Linked DNA regions of Thalassospira sp. TSL5-1. The protein of the gene in region 1 interacts with the protein of each later gene in a pairwise test. Links are inferred from orthologs where the notes say so. Each region holds a gene or a part of one and is shown on either strand. Other genes may lie near its edges.

Region 1 (12,358 bases):
CCGCCTTGGCGCACCCAATCGGGCGATGCGCGACTGGGTCTCTCAGCATTATCTGGATCGCATCCAGGCCTTTTGGCATGCCGAAGATCCCAATGTTCATTTTGTCGAGGTGGTGGTAGCCGCCCCGGATTCGGGTAGCGATTCTTCTGCCTCTTCCTCCGCTTCCGCATCCTCTGCCGCGCCGCGGCCGGTCTCGACAAACCCGGAGGGGAGCCGTGCCCCTTCCTATAATGAACCGGCAAAGCAGCATCCGCGTTATACCGCCGAGAATTATGATGCTCCGGGCAGCCGTAAGGCGCCGTGTCATCCGGCCCCGGTTTCAAACGGCTTTCAGTCGGCATCGTCTGCCGGGCGGGGGGCGATTGGCAGCATGTCCGATGATGGCATCAGTGCCGCCCTGGACCCGCGTTATACCTTTGATAATTTCGTGATCGGCAAGCCGAACGAATTTGCCTATGCCGCCGCCCGCCGTCTGGCCGAGGCCGAGTCCGTTCCGTTCAATCCGCTGTTTTTGTATGGTGGTGTTGGTCTGGGTAAAACCCACCTGATGCACGCCATTGCCTGGCATATTCGCCGCACCCAGCCGCACCGCACGGTGATTTACCTGTCGGCTGAAAAATTCATGTATCGTTTTATTCGGGCGCTGCGCGATAAAAACACCGTGGATTTCAAGGACCAGTTCCGGTCGGTCGATGTGCTGATGGTCGATGACGTACAGTTTATTTCCGGCAAGGATTCCACCCAGGAAGAATTTTTCCATACCTTTAATGCGCTGGTGGATCAGGGCCGTCAGATCATTGTTTCGGCCGATAAATCGCCCTCCGACCTTGAAGATATTGAAGAGCGTTTGCGTTCCCGTCTGGGGTCGGGCCTGGTGGCGGATATTCACGCCACCACCTATGAGCTGCGTTTGGGGATTCTCGAATCCAAGGCCGAACGCCAGCGCGTGGAACTGCCGCAGCGGGTGATGGAATTTCTGGCCCACAAGATTACGGCGAACGTTCGTGAACTTGAAGGGGCGCTTAACCGTGTGATCGCCCATTCCCAGCTTGTCGGTCGCGAGATTGGCCTGGAGATGGTGCAGGATGTTTTGCACGATGTGCTGCGTGCCTCCGAACGCCGGGTTACGATTGAAGAAATTCAAAAACGCGTGGCGGAGCATTTCAATATCAAGGTGTCCGACATGCACTCTGCCCGCCGGGCCCGTGCGGTGGCCCGTCCGCGCCAGGTGGCGATGTATCTGTCAAAGCAGCTGACCACGCATTCCCTGCCGGAAATTGGCCGTAAATTTGGCGGGCGTGACCATACCACGGTGATGCACGCGGTACGCAAGGTCGAGGAACTGCACAAGGCGGATCCGTCTTTGTCCGAAGATATCGATTTGCTGCGTCGTATGCTGGAAAGCTGACCGGATGGCGCGACTGTGATTCGCTTAAAAAACGGCAATTGGCCAGATCAGGCTGATTGCCGTTTTTATTTGAGTGATTTCGGCGTTGTGATTGCGTTTTTTGCCTATGTGCGGGGTAATTTTCGGGCGGCTTTATTGTGGTTTGGCGTGCTGAAAGCCGCAGAAAACCGCGCCTGTGATTTCTGCGCGTTTTTAAAGGCTCGACTCCTTTCAATCGCTTGGTTTTTTGCACTAAAAATCCTTCGGTTTTGGGACTGCCATGTTATAATGCGCCCAACCCAGCCAAAAGGGGTGGGGGTAAGTCGAAAAAATGAATAAAAATCAATTCATTAAGTAACTGCAGACAGACGGATAGGACGGGCATGAAGCTGACCATCGAACGCGCGGCTCTGTTAAAATCTCTCACACATGTTCAAAGTGTGGTCGAACGGCGCAACACCATTCCGATTCTGTCCAATATCCTGCTGCGGGCCGAAGAAAATACCCTGTCGCTGACCGCAACCGATATGGACCTGGAAGTTATCGAAACCACCACGGCGGAAGTTTCCGAACCCGGTGCAACGACAACACCTGCGCACACCCTTTATGAAATCGTGCGCAAATTGCCCGAGGGTTCCCAGGTGCAAATCACCCTTGAGCCGGGGGCGGGTCGCCTGACCCTTTCGGCGGGGCGCTCAAAATTCAATCTTGCCGTTCTGCCGGTTGATGATTTCCCGGTGATGTCTGGTGGCGACCTTCCGGTCAGCTTTGGTTTGGCGGCTGCCGAACTGCGCGGTTTGATTGACCGTGCCGAATTTGCCATTTCCACCGAAGAAACCCGTTATTACCTGAACGGGATTTATTTCCATGCCGCCGATGCCGAAGGTACCAAGATTTTGCGTGCCGTTGCCACCGACGGACACCGCCTGGCCCGCATCGAAGCCCCGCTGCCTGATGGCGCGGAAAACATGCCGGGCGTGATTGTGCCGCGCAAAACCGTTGGCGAATTGCGCAAGCTGATTGATGAAACCGGCGAAGCCGTGGATATTGCCCTGTCGGATACCAAAATCCGCTTTGGTTTTGGCAAGGCGGTTCTGACGTCCAAGCTGATTGACGGCACCTTCCCGGATTACGAACGTGTTATTCCGGCGGGCAATGACAAAAGCCTGGATCTGGAATGCAAGCCTTTTGCCGATGCGGTTGACCGTGTTTCGGCGATTTCGATTGAAAAATCCCGTGCGGTTAAGGTTGTCATGTCTGGCAACACCCTGACCCTTTCGGCCTCCAGCCCGGAACACGGCACGGCATCGGAAGAACTTGAAATCAATTACGATTCCGATGACATCGAAATCGGTTTCAACTCCCGTTATCTTCTCGACATTGCCAAGCAGGTCAAGGGCGATACGCTTAACCTTCTGATGTCTGACGGGCAGTCGCCGACCATTCTGCGCGATACCGATGACCTGTCGGCATTGTATGTCCTGATGCCGATGCGCGTCTGACCCGCGATTTCCTTGTTGTGGCTTTCCTTGCCCATAATCATGACCGGCAAGACGGTGCGCCCATGATAATACACCGTCTTGCTGTTTCCCGTCTCGATCTTGGCGATTTTCGCTGCTATGCCCGGCTGCGCCTGGATATCGACGCCGGGCCGGTGGTTTTGACCGGACCAAACGGGGCGGGGAAAACCAACCTTTTGGAAGCCGTGTCGCTTTTGGCCCCGGGCAGCGGGTTGCGGCGGGCAAAATTGGGTGAAATCAGCCGCAATGTGCCACCCACCGATGATGGTGCCTTGAGGGCCTGGGCGGTAAGTGCCCAGCTTGAAACGCCAGACGGGCAATATCAGGTGGGTTCTGGACTGGACCCGTTGGCCTTGCGCCAGGGACGTGAACGCCGGGCGGTTAAAATTGATGGCGAAGCCCAGCGCGGGCAGGCGGCCCTGAGCCGGGTTTGTGCCGCGGTTTGGCTGACACCGCAAATGGACCGGCTGTTTTTGGATGGGCCATCGGCCCGTCGGCGGTTTTTGGATCGGCTGGTATACGGCCTGGACCCGGACCATAGCAGCCGTGTTGCCGCATTCGAGCATGGCCTGCGCAGCCGGGCCAAACTGTTGAAGGCCGGCAAGGCGGATGACAAATGGCTTAATGCCATCGAGGATTCGATGGTGCGCCACGGCATTGCCGTTGTGGTGGCCCGTGCAGATTTGCTTGAACGTCTGGTGCGGGCCGGGACAATGGCGGTTGGGGCGTTTCCGGCAGCACGTCTGGCGCTGGCGGGGGACCTTGAAAACTGGCTGGAGAAATTTCCGGCTGTTGAGGTTGAAGACCGCATGCGGGCTGCCCTGCGCGACGGGCGGGAACGTGATGCGATGTATGGAGGTGCCGCTGTCGGGCCGCAAAGAAGCGATCTGATGGTGTGGCATGAAGCGAAAAACCAGCCCGCGGCACAATGCTCGACGGGCGAACAAAAGGCGCTTTTGCTGTCAATCGTGATGGCAAATACGCGCCTGCAAAGCCGGGCCCGGGGTGCGGGTCCGCTTTTGTTGCTAGATGAAGTGGTCGCCCATCTTGATGCCGAAAGGCGGGGGGACCTCTTTGACGAAATCGTGGCGCTTGGCGTTCAGGCCTGGATGACAGGTACGGACCGGGCGCTTTTTAATGGTCTGATCGGGCGTGCGCAGTTTTTAAGGGTCGAAGAGGCCCGCGTAACACCCGATGAGATTTGATCTGTGACTGCCGAGGTTGTGACGCTATGACCAACGAAACAGAAGCCCCGATTGCTGCCGGAATTGACCCGGAAGAATACGGTGCCGAATCCATCAAGGTCCTGAAGGGCCTGGAAGCGGTGCGCAAGCGGCCGGGCATGTATATCGGGGATACCGATGACGGAACCGGTCTGCATCACATGATCTATGAGGTGGTTGATAACGCCATTGACGAAGCCCTGGCCGGTCATTGCGACCTGGTGCTGGTGCAGCTCAATGGCGATGGGTCGGCAACGATTCGTGACAATGGCCGTGGTATTCCGACCGACATCCACAGGGAAGAAGGCGTTTCGGCGGCCGAGGTCATCATGACCCAACTGCATGCCGGTGGTAAGTTTGACCAGAATTCCTACAAGGTTTCCGGTGGTTTGCACGGTGTGGGTATTTCGGTGGTGAATGCTCTGTCCACCTTGCTGAAATTGCGCATCTGGCGCAACGGCAAGGAACATTACATGGAATTTTCCGGGGGGGATGCGGTTAAGCCGCTTGAAGTGGTGGGCGATGCGCCGATCATGGAAGATGGTAAACCGCTGACCGGGACGGAAGTGACCTTCTATCCCGATGCCGAAATTTTCACCATGACCGAATTTAACCTGCCGACCCTTGAGCATCGCTTGCGGGAACTGGCATTTTTGAATTCCGGCGTGTTCCTGACCCTGCGCGATGAACGCAGCAGCGAGCCGACCGAAATCAAATTGCATTATGAAGGCGGGATTCGGGCGTTTGTTGAATATCTCGACCGTTCCAAAACCCGGCAGATCGAAGAACCGATCAGCATTGTTGGTGAAAGAGAGGGCATTACCGTTGAAGTTTCGCTGCAATGGAATGACAGCTATCACGAAACCACACTGTGTTTTACCAACAACATTCCCCAGCGCGATGGCGGTACGCATATGGCCGGTTTCCGTGCCGCGCTGACCCGCCAGATCAACAATTACGCCCAGGAAAGCGGGATTGCCAAAAAGGAAAAGGTTGCCTTGTCGGGTGATGATGCCCGCGAAGGTCTGACCTGCGTTATTTCCGTCAAGGTGCCAGACCCGAAATTCTCGTCCCAGACCAAGGACAAGCTGGTGTCGTCCGAAGTGCGCCCGGTTGTGGAAAATGTCGTGAATGACAAGCTTTCACAGTGGCTGGAAGAGCACCCGCAGGATGCCCGCAAGATTGTTGGCAAGGTTGTTGAGGCGGCCACCGCCCGCGAAGCCGCGCGCAAGGCTCGCGAACTGACCCGCCGTAAAGGGGCGCTTGATATTTCATCCCTTCCCGGCAAACTTGCCGATTGCCAGGAACGCGATGCGTCCAAAGCCGAACTGTTCATCGTGGAGGGTGATTCCGCAGGTGGGTCGGCCAAGCAGGGGCGTGAACGTGGTTTTCAGGCGATTTTGCCATTGCGCGGTAAAATCCTGAACGTGGAACGTGCGCGTTTTGACAAGATGCTGTCGAGCCAGGAAATTGGCACGTTGATTACAGCACTTGGTACCGGCATTGGCCGGGATGATTTTAATATCGAAAAAATCCGCTATCACAAAATCATCATCATGACCGACGCCGACGTCGACGGTGCGCATATTCGCACACTGCTCTTGACGTTCTTTTATCGTCAGATGCCGGCATTGATCGAACGCGGTTATCTTTATATCGCCCAGCCGCCGCTTTACCGGGCCAAGCGGGGCAATTCTGTTCAGTATCTCAAGGGTGACCGCGAGATGGAACAGTATTTGACCGCGCAGGGCACCGAGGATGCGGTACTAACCCTTGCCAATGGCACCCAATATGCCGCAGCCGACCTTATTCGGATTGTCGAACTGGCGCGCAAGGCAAAGGGGCTGCTGGAACCGCTGTCGCTTAAACTGCCGATTTCGGTGTTGGAACAGGCCGTGTTGGCCGGGGCGCTTAACCCGGCACTACTTGATGATGATCAAAAACGTCTTGAGTCCGCCCAGACCCTGGCGACCCACCTTGATACCCTGGCCGAAGATTTTGACCGGGGCTGGAAAGGCGAGGCGCCGCTCGATCAGTTGGTGGTCTGGCGGATGATGCGTGGTGTTGAAGAACGCTATGTGATTGATGCCAATATCCTGCGTTCCGCCGAAAGCCGGGCTTTGGCCGGGCTGATTGGCGAACTGCGCGAGATCTTTGAAGAAGGATCGGAATTTGGTGCCAAAGACAAGGTCTGGAAAATTCACGGTCCGGTCGACCTGGTCAATGCGGTGATGGAATATGGCCGTCGCGGCATTGCGGTTCAGCGGTATAAAGGTCTGGGTGAAATGAACCCCGATCAGCTTTGGGAAACCACGCTCGACCCGAATGTTCGCTCGCTTTTGCAGGTGAAAGTCGAACATGCCGATGAAGCCGAAGAGGTCTTTTCGACCCTGATGGGCGACATTGTCGAACCCCGTCGTGATTTCATCCAAAGCAACGCGCTGAAAGTCGCCAATCTTGACGTTTGATGCGGAAGGAAACCTCTTGTGAGGTTTCTGCGATCTGCTGAATGTGATGGCCCTTTGCCATGTATGGTGAAGGGCCATTTTTTTGTTTGATGTGATGCCCGATATTGAGAGCTGAACAGATAGTTCAGCATCCATCAAAAGGCAGCGAGAGGTCACTTTGTATCGGGGATCGCAAGGTTTTAAGGTCATCGGGGCGATAATCGACATTATCAGTAAAGACCAATGTAACCGGTGCCAGAATGCCGGGATAAATCACCTTTGTGTCATCCAGCAGCAAAGATTGATGGGATTCGGGAAGGCGTCAGCCAGAGGGCAGTGATGCCACCGCAAGGGAGCCAATATACTGAAACGTCACGATTTACGCCAATATGCCGGTTTGACCTGGAGCATGGTGGTAATGGTCAGGGTCTGCTACCATTTATTAAGCCATTGAGCGTTTACTCGAAAAAGCAAAATAAACCGGCGATATAAGCGGATTGGGCAGATTGGGACGTGGACGAAAATAAACAGGCGAAAAAAAGCGGCGTTGCGGCCGCACAGGCGGCCGTCAAGGAAATTGAAGAACGGGAACGACGTGAAATTCGTCGCCGCAAAAGACGTATTATGCTGGCAATAACAGCCGTTATTTTGCTGCTATTGGCAGGTGGGGCGACTTTACTGACCTTATCGATTCGCAGTCAGCTTGATTTCAGCCGCAAGGCGGACCGCAGCCCCAGTGTGCAAATTGCCGATTTTGATGGCACCATCATGACAAATGTTCAGGGGCATTATAGTCAGGATGTGTCGCTTATAACCTTTCCCAAACGATTGCAGCACGTCTTTATTGCCGCAGCAGATCCTGGTTTTTATCACCATTTTGGCGCGGGTTTCAGCGATGTAATGCGTATTCTGTCTGGCGATGCGGCACCGGGTTCCACCATAACCATGAAGGTGGCGCGCAGTTTCTTTCGCATGCCGGGTTCCGGTACGATCCGAAACGCCGAGGAAATGCTGGTTGCCTTGTGGCTGGAAGCGCGTTTTGACAAGGATACGATCTTGCGGTCCTATCTGGAACGCAGTTATGTCGGGTCCGGTATTTTTGGTATTACGGCGGCATCGCGCCTTCTCTATGATGTTCCGGCCCATAAAATGTCGTTGCATCAGGCGGCTGTTCTGGCTGTAGCGATGAATGATCCTGCCAATCTTAATCCATTGCAGTTTCCCAAGGCATCGGCCCAGGCTGCCAATATGGTTTTGCAGAAAATGGAGCCCGACGATACCCTGACGCCAGCGCAAATAAACGCCCTGATGCGCGATGTTCCCCAATTGGCACCGCGCGCCCCGCGTGAAGAAGGGCAAGCGCAATACGTGATTGATCTGGTGATGGATGAAGTGGCCCGGCGTGTGGGCTATACCAGCACGGATTTGCATGTTGTCACCAGTATTGACCGTGACCTGCAGGAAATGGCGCAAAGTGCGGTTAACGAGGTTAGCCGTGTGCGCCTTCAGCCGCGCGGCGCGGATCAGGCCGCCCTTTTGGCGATCAGCCCGGATGGCCGGGTGCGAGCAATGGTGGGCGGCACGCAGTATGACCCGATCTCGCGCAATCGGGCGTGGAATGTCCGGTATTTTCCGGGGCGGATGATTAAAATTTTGCCCTATTATTACGCCCTGAACGACAACCCGGACCCAGCCCAATGGGTGCCCGATACCCGCAAGGAAGTGGAAGGCTGGAAACCGGTGAACCCGGACCGGCAATATCGCGGCCAGGTTCCCCTGCGGGATGCCTTTGCCCGTGATGTTAATACCGTGCCGGTGGAACTGACACATAAATTTGGCCTGGAGAATATGCGCGACTTTGCCCGCAAAGTCGGCATTAGAAGCCCGCTTTCCAGGGATATTCGCTCCGTGGTTGGACTTGACCCGGTGACGCTGCCAGATATTGCCCGCCTGCATACGCTGTCGCTCAATGGGGGGATTTCGCCTGATATTACCCTGATCAACGAGATCCGATCGACTGCAGAGGGGCAACCGTTGTTATATCAGCGGGTTGCGCGTGGACATGACAAGATGTTGACCGATGAAGCAATGCTGGCGGTGAACAGTATGCTTGCCGGTGTAACAGACCCCCAGGTACGCCTGGATCGGCCTTTTGTGGGGTTCGGGGCGCGTGCCGGGCGGGGAAGTGATGCGTGGTTTGCCGGCTTTACCGCCGATCTTTATACGGTTGTGTGGGTGGGCAATGATGATCGGAGCCCGGCCCAGGCCATTCGCCCGGATGTCGAGGTGGCATCACTGTGGCGGTTATTCATGCTGGATGCCTCGCAGGGCTTTTCGATTCGGTCGGTGGCGCGCGGAACCAGCCAGCGCCTGATCGAACAGGATGGTGTGACCGATATGTGGAAACGCCACTGGGTTGATCCCAATCCGCCGCTGCAAAATTAACCCGTAGCACCATCAAACGGATTGACGTGCTGTTTTTGCCCTTCGTCATCCTGCCCTGTTGCGCTGGCAGCGGGGAACACTCTAATTGTTCAAATTTTAGATCATCCTGTCGATGCGTGTGTTAAACTCTTTCGTGTTTTGGGGTAAGGGGGGCTGTGGATGGCTCGGGCTTCTGGTTGATGGGGCTCGCCTGTCCGGACAGTGAATATCTTCAAGACATCAAACAGTGATTATGCGATGAAGGCCATCCGGTTTTGGTATCGGCCTTGGATCAGTATGTAAATTTTTGATGCTGCCATCCTTGGCGCGGTGCGAAACAGCCTGTCTGGTTTTGCTGTAAGCCGGGCCAGTTGGCGATGATGTGCCCTGCCGGGATATTGCATGTGCATGTGTTTCTTTGGGGGGCCTGTCGTGACGGGCTTTTATGCCTGTTGGCGATGAATTCAGGTTTTGAGGACGATTGTGGCGAAGCGACCAACCCGTAACACTTCCACGCCGCCCCGCCGACGGGCACCGCGTAAAACCGGTGGAGGTTCATCACCGCGCGGGCGTGGACGCAGGCGTGCCGGGCAGAAAAAATCCTTTGGTGGTTTTTTGCGGGCTTTTGTGCCGCGCCCGATGATGCTTGCCCGTGTCATGGTGGTTCTGGCGATCTGGTCGGCGGTGTTGTGCGGCGGGCTTGTCGCCTATTACGGCTATGATTTGACCAGCAAGATTGATTTTAACGTCGCCACCCAGCGCAAACCGCTGGTGCGCATCATGAGCATCGACGGGGTTAATCTGGCCAACTATGGCGACCGTTATGGCCGCCCGGTGGAAGTGGGCGATTTGCCCGATTATGTCGGGCAGGCCTTTGTCTCGATTGAAGACCGCCGGTTTTACCAGCATTTTGGCATTGATGTGATCGGCATTGCCCGCGCTTTTGTGCAAAATATTTGGCGCGGGCGCATTGCCCAGGGTGGCAGTACCATTACCCAGCAGCTTGCCAAGAACCTTTTTTTGTCGCCCGAACGCAGCTATGGCCGCAAGATTGAAGAGGTTTTGCTGTCCTTGTGGCTGGAGATCAAATTTAGCAAACGGCAGATCCTCTCGTTATATCTGAACCGCATTTATTTTGGCTCCGGGGTCTATGGTATTGATGCCGCCGCCCGTCAGTATTTTGGCGTCGATCCGCGCCGTTTGTCGCTGTATCAGGCGGCCGTGCTGGCCGGGTTGCCCAAGGCGCCGAGCCGCTATAACCCGCTGATAGCCCCGAGGGATGCGGCAAAGCGGGCCAATCAGGTGATTGCGGCCATGCTTGATACCGGCGCCATTACCGCCCGGCAGGCACAGGCTAATCACTTTGATCGCGTTACAACATCCTCGGCCTCTGGTCGTGGCGGGCCGAATGTGCGCTATTTCACCGACTGGATTCTGGATCGCGTGACCGATTATGTCGGCTATCACGACCAGGATATGGTGGTGTATACGAGCCTTGATTCCAATTTGCAGGCTTCGGCCGAGGATGCGGTAAACCGTGTGCTTGATAGCCGGGAAGCCGACCGGCGCAAGGTTTCGCAAGGCGCACTGGTTGCCATGACACCCGATGGATCGGTGCGGGCCATGGTAGGCGGCAAGAACTTTTTCCAAAGTCAGTATAATCGTGTTACCCAGGCGAAAAGGCAGCCGGGGTCGGTGTTCAAGCTGTTTGTCTATTTGGCCGCGCTGGAAGATGGCATGCGCGCCGATGACTGGATGCGTGATGAACCCTATAGTGTCAATGGCTGGAGCCCGCGCAATTTTGACCGCCAGCATCACGGCACCCTGTCGTTACGCGATGCGGTGGCCTCGTCCAATAACGTGATTGCCGTTGAAGTGGCGATGAAAACCGGGCTGAACCACGTTATCGATATGGCCCATAAACTGGGGGTGTCGTCGGACCTGCCTGCCGAACCCAGCCTGGCACTGGGGACCAGTGAAGTGTCCCTTTTGGAAATGACAACGGCTTATGCCGTGGTCTCCAATGGCGGCTTTAATATCATTCCGCATGCGATTACCAAAATCGTCGGGCAGAATGGTGAGATATTGTATGAACGCGGGGGCGGTTATCTGACCCGCGTTCTCAACCCTGTTACGGCGGGGGAAATGAACAATATGCTGGCGGCCGTCATGGCGAAGGGTACGGGCAAAAACGCCCTTTTGGACCGGCCGGCGGCGGGCAAAACCGGCACTACATCGGATTATCGTGATGCCTGGTTTGTCGGCTATACCGCAGACCTGGTGGCCGGGGTGTGGTTGGGCAATGACAATGGATCGCCGATGGAAGAGGTCACCGGTGGTGGCCTGCCAGCTGAAATGTGGAAATCCTTTATGCTGCATGCCCATCAGGATTTGCCGGTACGATCGCTGGGCAAGGCAGCCTCCATGCGGGCCATTCGCATGGGCGAAGATGACAGCTGGAAAAAATTCAATTCCGGTTTTACCGGCAAAAATTAGCCGGCAAACGAGCCAATTTCATAAAAAAGGGCCGGATGCCAATGGGAGGCAATCCGGCCAAGGGAAGGCATTGCAGGTTTCGGAAGGGAGTTGTCCGAAACCCGTAGGAAGGCCTTGACGGTGCATTAATCCGGGGGGCACGCGGGGAGAAGTGCGTGAGATCAGATTAATGGGGTGTCACAATGTCAAAGCCTGGTCAGACGGTTTATTCAACCGCCTGAAGACCCAGCTTTTCCAGGAAAGCCAGGCATTCGTCGAGCTGGGAGATCTCGACAAATTCGTTGCGCTTGTGGGCTTGTGCGATGGAGCCAGGACCACAGATGATCGAGGGAATGTTACCCTGCTTTTCAAAGATCCCGCCTTCGGAACCATAGGAAACCTTGCCCGAAACCTCGTCGATGATGTTACGCACAAAGGCAAAGCTCTCGGCCCCGGTACAATCGCCCATGCCTGGATAATGAAAGATTTCTTCCCATTCAAAGCCGGTATCGGCTTCGCGGGCTTTCATTTCGGTTTCAAGCGTTTCGCTTACGCGGGATTTGATCTGTTCGATCACGCTGGCCGCATCGTGGTCGGGCAGGTGGCGAATTTCAAAGGTGAATTCGCAGCAATCCGGCGTCACATTGGTTGCTGTCCCACCGGAAATGGTGGTGGTCAGCATGGTGCTGTGTGGCACGGTGAAATCAGGGTCAAACGGGCCATTGGTTTCAAATTCGCGGGCGACATCGGAAATCAGGGCAATGGCGCGTGAGGCATATTCAATGGCATTGACGTGATGGGGCGCAAAGGACGAATGCCCGGCGGTGCCCGTCACGGTCACACGCATGGAATATTTGCCCTTTTGGCCGTTAATCACCTTCA
Region 2 (8,707 bases), on another replicon or contig:
GACCAGTTCACACCGTTCCTCGACCGAAAACATCGGCCCCTTGCCCGCATTGATCGCCACACCGACAATCAGATGATCCACAATGCGGGTTGCCCGGCGAATGATATCCATATGCCCCTGGGTCACAGGGTCAAAGGTTCCCGGATAAATTCCGATACGGTCAGGATCGACTGTTTTTTCCACCATCGTCCCTGATTCCGTTATTCCGTCACGGACGGATCGGTTTCACCCTCGTCGCCGTTGCCATCGTCCGGCGCATCCACTACTGCATCGTCTTCCGGCTTTGCAGCGGCTTCACCCGCACCTTCGACACCGTCTTCAGCCTCATCGTCATCCTCGGCACTGTCACCAAGATTGTTAAGGCGTTCAACAGCCACAACCTGTTCGTCTTCGGCCGTGCGGAACAGGGTCACACCCTGTGTCTTGCGACCGGCAATACGAATATCATGGGTCGGCATACGAATGACCTTGCCACCATTGGTGACCATCATCAACTCGTCGCCTTCTTCGATCACGAAGGAGGCCGCCACCAGACCGTTACGTTCAGACATATCGATATTGGCAAAGCCCTGCCCGCCACGACCGGTGACACGATATTCATAGGCCGAGGTCCGTTTGCCATAGCCGTTTTCGGTGACCGACAGAATAAGCTGATCCCCCGAAAGCAGTTCGTCATAACGTTCCTGGGTCAGAATCTCGAGCGGCAGGCCATCTTCGGCAAGAATTTCCTCACGGCGCAGTTTGGAGGCGATGGACAGATATTCGCTGCGTTCTTCCATCGTCGCATGAGAGCCCCACAGAACCGACATGGCGATAACCTCGTCACCATCGGCCAGGCGAATGCCCCGCACCCCCACCGAGTTACGGCCAGTAAAGACACGCACATCCGCCACCCGGAAACGAATACATTTGCCCTGACGGGTGGTCAGGAAAATGTCGTCATCATCCGTACAGGTCTGAACCGCAATCAGGCTATCGCCCCGGTCCTCTTCCAGCTTCATCGCAATCTTGCCGTTGGCTTTGACATTGACAAAGTCGGCAAGGCTGTTACGGCGGACATTACCCGTCGATGTCGCAAACATGATGTGCAGGTTTGGCCATTCTTCCTCGTCGGGAAGCGGCAGAACGGTGGTGATATGTTCACCCTCGGACAACGGCAAAAGGTTGACCAGGGCCTTGCCGCGCGATTGCGGCGTCCCCAGCGGCAGGCGCCACACCTTCATTTTATACACCATGCCCAGCGAGCTAAAGAACAGCACCGGCGTATGGGTATTGGCAACAAACAGCTTGGAGACAAAATCCTCGTCGCGGGTTGCCATGCCCGAACGGCCCTTGCCGCCGCGGCGCTGTGCACGATAGGTCGATAACGGCACACGCTGAATATAACCGGAATGCGAGACAGTAACGACCATGTCTTCGCGGGCAATCAGGTCTTCGATGTCATGCTCGAATTCGGCTTCAACGATTTCCGTCCGGCGCTCGTTGGCAAATTCGTTGCGCATTTCCGTCAATTCATCTTTCAGAATTGTCAGTTTACGCTCGCGCGAGGCCAGAATATCCAGGAAGTCCTTGATTTTCTCGCCCAATTCGGTCAATTCGGCGGCAATTTTGTCGCGTTCCAAACCGGTCAGGCGATGCAGACGCAGCTCCAGAATAGCACGGGCCTGCGCTTCGGACAGACGATAATTACCGTCATCCGACCCCACCTGCTGCGGATCGGCAATCAGCTCGATCAAGGGCACAATGTCGCCCGCAGGCCAACTTTTGGACATCAACTGTTCGCGGGCAATCGTCGGGTCGGCCGCATTGCGAATCAGACGAATGACTTCGTCAATATTGGCAACGGCAATCCCCAGACCCACCACCACATGGGCACGATCACGCGCCTTTTTCAGCAGGTGAATGGTCCGGCGCGTAATCACCTCTTCGCGGAACTCGACAAAGGCCTGAATGATTTCTTTCAGGTTCATCAGTTCCGGCTTGCCCCGGTTCAGGGCCAGCATGTTCACACCAAACGATGTTTGCAGGGCGGTAAAGCGGAAAAGCTGGTTGAGCACAACATCGGCAACGGCATCGCGCTTAAGCTCGATCACCATGCGCACACCGGAACGGTCCGATTCATCACGCAGGTCGGAAATACCCTCAAGCTTTTTATCGCGCACCAGATCCGCAATTTTTTCCAGCAAGGTCGCCTTGTTCACCTGATAGGGAACTTCGGTAACGATAATGGCTTCGCGATTGGCGCGGATTTCCTCGACATGGGTGCGGGCCCGCATCACAACCGAGCCACGGCCGGTTTTAAATGCCGAATGAATGCCCGAACGGCCCAAAATAAGCGCGCCGGTCGGAAAATCCGGCCCGCTGACATATTCCATCAGGCCTTCAACCGAAATATCGGGATTATCGATAACCGCCATGCAGCCATCAATCACTTCGCCCAAATTGTGGGGCGGAATGTTGGTGGCCATACCCACGGCAATACCACCGGCACCATTGACCAGCATATTGGGATAGCGCGCCGGCAGAACCGATGGTTCCTTGGTGGTTTCGTCATAGTTGGCGCGAAAATCGATGGTATCCTTATCGATATCATCAAGCAGATAATGCGCGGCCTTGGCCAGGCGGGCTTCGGTGTAACGCATGGCGGCAGCCTTGTCGCCATCCATCGAGCCAAAGTTCCCCTGCCCGTCAATTTGCGGCAGACGCATGGAAAAATGCTGCGCCATGCGGACCATGGCATCGTAGATCGCGCTATCGCCATGCGGGTGATATTTACCCATGACGTCACCAACGACACGCGCCGATTTACGGAAGGGCTTGTTCCAGTCAAAGCCGTTTTCGTGCATGGAATACAGAATACGACGATGAACAGGCTTCAGCCCGTCACGGACATCGGGCAGCGCGCGGCTGACAATCACGCTCATCGCGTAATCGAGATAGCTGCGGCGCATTTCGTTTTCGATGGATACCGGGAAAATATCGCGGCTGGCAGTGTTTGACACTTCGGAGGACAAAGGCCGTAACCTCTTAAACGCTTAATCAAAAAGGAATCAATGCAGCCCGCCCTGCTTTCGCATAACAAGCTATTGAGGGCGGAAAGTATCAGGTTTGACCGCCACAAACAACATATGACGGAGGCCCATTTCAGGCAAATCTCACAGGTTGTATATTGTCAGTTCTTTTTTACACTATCTGACGCAGCAGCAACAGCCCGGGCACGCGCGCCAAAGCGAATATTGGCAACCGCAATTCCGGCCAAAATAATAACCATCGCCATAAGGGTGCTGGGTGCCGGAACCTCGCCTAGCACAGCAAGGCTGACGACAATCCCCACCGCAGGCACCAGATAGTTATTAAAGGCCAAAAATCCTGCGCCGGTGCGGGCGACCATCACCAGCAACACAAACATGGCAAGCCCCGTTGGCACCGCGCCCAGATAGGCAATCGCCAGCGCGCCCTGCGCCGACCATGTCATGGTCCAGGGCTGATCAACCAGCAGGGCAACCGGCGAAATGGTCAGTGCGGCAAAGGTCAGGATCAAAGCCGCCGACCCGGCGCGGGGCTGATCACGCAAATGACGTGCGACCAGGGACGACACTGCGTAACACACCGCCGCTGTTAAAACCGCCAGTTGGTAGGGCAAGTCCCCACCCAAGCCCGACAGAGTTTCGGGGCCAACCAGCACCACAACCCCGCATGTTCCCAAAACAAGCCCCAGGGCCTTGCCAAAGGTCAGCTTTTCATCATGGGTGAAAAGATGCCCCAGGATCACCGTGGTTAACGGCACGACCGACATCAAGACAGCCGCCAGACCGGCGTTAATGCGGGTTTCGCCCATACTGATTAGAAAAAACGGAATGGCATTGCCCAAAAGACCACACATAAAGGCAGCCGCCCATGCCCGTCGCCCCTTGGGCAAGGCACCGCGTCGCAACAGCACAATGCCCCATAAGACAAAGGCTCCCAGCGTGATACGACCAGCCGCAACCACCAGCGACGAATAGGCGTGAACGCCCAGCTTGATAAAGGCAAAAGAGCTGCCCCACATCAGCGCCAGCAATATCAATAAAAAGTAATCAATCATTCCCGGACGTGACATGTTTCCCGCCTATTGTCGCCATAATTTCTGGTACATATGGCTTTGGTTTTCCCGTCAGTTTGGCGGGAACATCCTCAAGGTCTTTGCGTTAGCGATTATCTTGAGAAAGATCAACTAAATAGATGCCTCTTATGTGATACACAACTTCAAGTACGAGCATACCCTGCGGGTGAAATGTCATATCGCACCAGAAGGTTCGGAATAACCCTGGCAAATAATCAGGGACAGCGGCGCAAACGAGTTATTGATAATGATTTGCAATTGCGTTACGCTGCCTCCACGACAAAAAAACGAAGCGAGCAACAAGATGAGTTATGTCGATCACGAACTGAGCATTGACGAAATGTTGGCCGATCCGATCGTTCGGACATTAATGGCCTACGACCGAATCACTGAAAAAGACATTCGCAAAACGCTGGCTCGGGTCGCCTCTGCCCGCGAAACAAGTGCGCCACGACTCGCACGGCATCACCCAAAGCAGTCGCCCAAAAACTGGGCACAGCAGTCGGTTCATATCAACGCCCCCAAAACGGCGGCGTAACCAACGGCTCGTAACGCATTAAACATAAAACCAGATTTTACCTGTTGCGACCCTCGCCATCCCGGTTTGAAGGGTCGCAACTGCGTTTAACCCATTTTTTGTTTCAACTTCGCCGATATGGACGGGCTTTCTGACACGCTATTCAATCTGAAATTTTGATCTTTGGCCCCTCAATTCCGTCCAAGTAGCCTGCATCATCATCCCCAAAAACCAGCCCACAAAAGCGTCCCCCGGCGAAACTGGAATAATTTCAGCCAATTTGACGTCATTCAACGACAAATGCTGGCATCAACCCGCGATTTTGCTATACTGTTGGCATCATGACAGCGATTGGCAGTATACAAACCATACCAGGTAGCGGCGGTCGGCTTGGCGAAGTTATCGCCATGAACGGCCTTGCCAGCGCCAGCAAAGCGGGAGCCTCCAACGGGGGATCGTCTGCAGCTGCCTTCATGGAACGCCAAATGGCTGCGATATCGCTGGTCCCACTTGATACTCCAGCAAACAAATCTGCGTCTTCGTCCCCGACAAAGGGCCTGGGTGCAGCACCTGCTACCAATTCAGTGCGCGGCTCAGCCCCCGATCAAGCAGCAACGCCCGCCCTACCGGCATCACGCCCGGCAGCACCGATTTCTGCAGCATCGGTAACGGTTATACAGCAGGTTGACCCCAGAAGCCTTCCAGGTAGTGGCGGATCAACGGTGGAAATTAACCTGCCCGGCAGCACCAAAAACAAAGATGCCAGCACGAATGCAAAAACGTCCGCTTCGCCGGATGGTGCGCCCCACACCCTAAGCAGCGGCGCCCAGGACCATGTTCGTCGCCTGCAGGACCGCGATGCCGCCGTGCGCGCCGAAGAAAACAGCCACAAGGCCCTGGCCGGGGCCAATGCCGGCATGATCAGCTATGATTATTCAGTCGGCCCCGATGGGCGGCTTTATGCCACTGGCGGCCATGTATCAATCATGCCACTACAGGGTCTTGACGGCATTCAGGCGATTGCCAACCAGGCCGCGATTGGGCGTGCAGCTTCTGTTGGCACATCCACGGCCGATTTCGCCGCCCACAAAGGGGCGTCTGGCAATATCAGTCACATTCTCAGCCAGCAGCAACAGGCTGCCAGTCGTTCTTATAATCAGACAACGGCAATGATGTTCAGTCAGCAACAGCCGAAATCTGCCGGGCTGGTTGCTTAAACCCTTTTCCTTGTCTCCTGCCCCCCTGCCTCTACCCATCCACGAAAAAAGCGCCTGTCGAAATAGTACCGCCAGAGGCAGCTTACTCCGCGTAATGCCAGTAAACATCAAAGCCGGGGTTAAACACCGTGACCAGACCGTCTTTGGTGTTAATCTTGTCAGCGAAACTTGCCGGAACATCGCGCTTTTCCAGCGTGATTTTGGCGTCATTCACTGGCAAACCATAAAAGGCCGGACCATTCAGCGAGGCAAAGGCCTCCAGCTTATCAAGCGCGCTTTCTTCTTCAAAAACATGCGCCAGCAACTGGACTGTATTATTGGCTGTGAAAATACCGGCACAGCCGCACGCACTTTCTTTACGGTCATCGGTATGCGGGGCAGAATCGGTGCCCAAAAAGAACCGCGCATCGCCCGATGTGGCGGCTTCCCGCAATGCCAAACGATGCTTTTCCCGCTTTGCCACCGGCAGGCAATACATATGCGGGTGAATACCGCCCACCAGAATGGCATTGCGGTTAATAATAAGGTGATGGGTCGTAATCGTGGCCCCCACATTGGTGTCGTTCGACTTTACAAATTCAACACCGTCCTGGGTGGTGATGTGCTCCATAATCAACCGCAATTCCGGCAGGCGTTTGCGCAGCGGGGCCAGAATGCGGTCAATAAACACCGCTTCACGGTCGAAAATATCAATATCTGGGTCGGTGACCTCACCATGCACACACAGCGGAATACCCAGTGCTGCCATGCGTTCGAGCACCGGCATCGCCCTGTCAAAGTCGCGCACCCCGCTGGCGGAATTTGTCGTCGCCCCGGCGGGATACAGTTTTAAGGCGCTGATCACACCTTCCTTATAGGCGGCCTCCACATCGTCCGGGTCGGTCCCTTCGGTCAGATACAGGGTCATAAGCGGGCTAAAATCATGCTCTGCAGGAAGGGCAGCGACAATGCGATTGCGATAGGCAAGGGCATCGGCCTTGGTCAGAACCGGCGGCACCAGGTTGGGCATGATAATAGCACGAGCAAAATGGGCGCTGGTTTCGGGCAAAACAGCGCGCAGCATGTCGCCATCGCGCAAATGCAGGTGCCAGTCATCAGGGCGATGGATGGTAATGCGATTGGACGACATAAAAAACCTCCTCGGACAGGCAAATACAGGCGCAACCGGCGATGCCAGCATGCAATGCGTGGTTGCTCAGTACCAGATGACGTTTTTTTTGGGAATTATAAACATGAGCCAGCAGGCATTTTAACCGCCATATGCTGCAAAAGACAAAAGGCCAGGCTGTTAAGCCTGACCTTTTCACAATGGGGCGAGTGATGGGATTTGAACCCACGGCCCCCAGAGCCACAATCTGGTGCTCTAACCGACTGAGCTACACCCGCCATCATTTAGCGTTACCGCCATCGTGTGGCGCGGTTTTTATCGCCGCGGGCATGGTACGTCAAGCGGAGATTTCGACTTTTTTTCATATATTGTCCTCCCCTGCCCCTGAACCCGCCAATCACTGCGATTTTCCGATACCATTCATCACCTTTTTACCCCTACCAAGCCGAACCGAAGATTTTTCATTCGCATATTTCTCTTGCGTCAGGACAAAATGGGAACAATTAAATCAGCGCGATATCATGAATCCGGCACATTCTGATTTCACAATCAAATGCCGACCGAAAGAAGAAAACGGAGAATCCGATGAAGTGGGGCGTGATCAGCACAGCCAATATTGGAACGGCAAAAGTCATTCCGGCAATGCAGCAAAGCGACAAGCTGGAAATTCTGGCCATTGCTGGCCGCGACCTTGAAAAAACCCGCGAGGTCGCCGAAAATTTGCGCATTCCACGCGCCTATGGATCTTATGAAGAATTACTGGCCGATCCCTCGATCGAAGCTGTTTACAATCCACTGCCCAACCATTTGCATGTTGAATGGACCATCAAGGCACTGGAAGCCGGAAAACATGTTCTGTGTGAAAAACCAATTGGCTTGAACACCGAAGATGCCGAACGTCTGATTGAAGCGCGTGAGAAAAGCGGCAAACAGGTACTGGAAGCCTTTATGGTGCGCCACCACCCGCAATGGCAGCACGCCCGGGAACTGGTCAGCAGCGGACAAATTGGCGAACTCACCGCCATTCAAAGCATTTTCACCTATCACAACACCAATCCGGCCGATGTGCGCAATAAAAAGGACATTGGCGGCGGCGGATTGCTTGATATTGGCTGTTACTGCGTTATCGGCCCGCGCTATATCACCGGGCGCGACCCGGTGCGCGTTGTCTCGCTAATGGACAAAGACCCGAAATTTGGCACCGACCGCCTGGTGTCCGGTTTGCTGGATTTTGGCAGCGGCGTACAGGCAAGCTTTGTCTGCGGCACCCAGTCTGCCGCCGTACAGCGTGTGCATATCCTGGGTACAGAAGGCCGAATTGAAATTGTCATGCCCTATAACCCTGTACCGGAGAACCCGGCCGTCATTCGTGTTGGCACCCAAAAACAGCCCGGCTTTGACGAAGCACGCGAAATTTCCTTCCCGATTTGCAACCACTATACCCTGCAAGGTGAAAACGCGACGGCGATTTTCGAGGGCAGCATCACAGCCGATTATCCGATTGAGGATGCCATCCAAAATATGAAAATCCTCGACAGCATTGCCCGATCTGCCAGGACCGGAAGCTGGGAAATGGTTGACCACCAATAAGGCTCTCCACCCGCCGTCTTTGACGGAACGGGATCGGACCTTAAAGACGGACACAAAAAAGGACATCGCCCAGCACGCGATGTCCTTTTCTTTTGCCTGTCGTGCGCAGACCGGAACGATCAGGCGGCAAAAACCTTTTTCATCCGCTCAATCGCCTCTTCCATAATGGCTTC

What was found.
Region 2: the proteins of gyrB (region 1) and gyrA interact in binary tests that used the Escherichia coli proteins (3 or more experiments, as listed by UniProt). The link is inferred for Thalassospira sp. TSL5-1 from one-to-one orthologs.

Annotation. Positions count from the first base shown.
Region 1 is NZ_KV880641.1:152,904-165,261, reverse strand. Bases 3,815-6,868 are described here. They hold gyrB (DNA topoisomerase (ATP-hydrolyzing) subunit B), read left to right. Parts: upstream 3,815-4,138; coding sequence 4,139-6,598; downstream 6,599-6,868. Other genes in these bases: recF (DNA replication/repair protein RecF), read left to right, coding at 3,815-4,112. Also shown: chromosomal replication initiator protein DnaA, read left to right, coding at 1-1,408; LF95_RS20685 (hypothetical protein), read left to right, coding at 1,424-1,726; dnaN (DNA polymerase III subunit beta), read left to right, coding at 1,771-2,889; more of recF, read left to right, coding at 2,952-3,814; LF95_RS20665 (transglycosylase domain-containing protein), read left to right, coding at 7,091-9,022; LF95_RS20660 (transglycosylase domain-containing protein), read left to right, coding at 9,485-11,497; argE (acetylornithine deacetylase), read right to left, coding at 11,703-12,358. UniProt on the Escherichia coli protein: DNA gyrase negatively supercoils closed circular double-stranded DNA in an ATP-dependent manner to maintain chromosomes in an underwound state.
Region 2 is NZ_KV880639.1:26,156-34,862, forward strand. Bases 1-3,316 are described here. They hold gyrA (DNA gyrase subunit A), read right to left. Parts: upstream 3,015-3,316; coding sequence 201-3,014; downstream 1-200. Other genes in these bases: coaD (pantetheine-phosphate adenylyltransferase), read right to left, coding at 1-186; LF95_RS17035 (DMT family transporter), read right to left, coding at 3,173-3,316. Outside these bases: more of LF95_RS17035, read right to left, coding at 3,317-4,099; LF95_RS17040 (hypothetical protein), read left to right, coding at 4,407-4,640; LF95_RS17045 (putative metalloprotease CJM1_0395 family protein), read left to right, coding at 4,961-5,836; pyrC (dihydroorotase), read right to left, coding at 5,919-6,965; LF95_RS17060 (Gfo/Idh/MocA family protein), read left to right, coding at 7,530-8,534; LF95_RS17065 (aminotransferase), read right to left, coding at 8,654-8,707. UniProt on the Escherichia coli protein: A type II topoisomerase that negatively supercoils closed circular double-stranded (ds) DNA in an ATP-dependent manner to maintain chromosomes in an underwound state.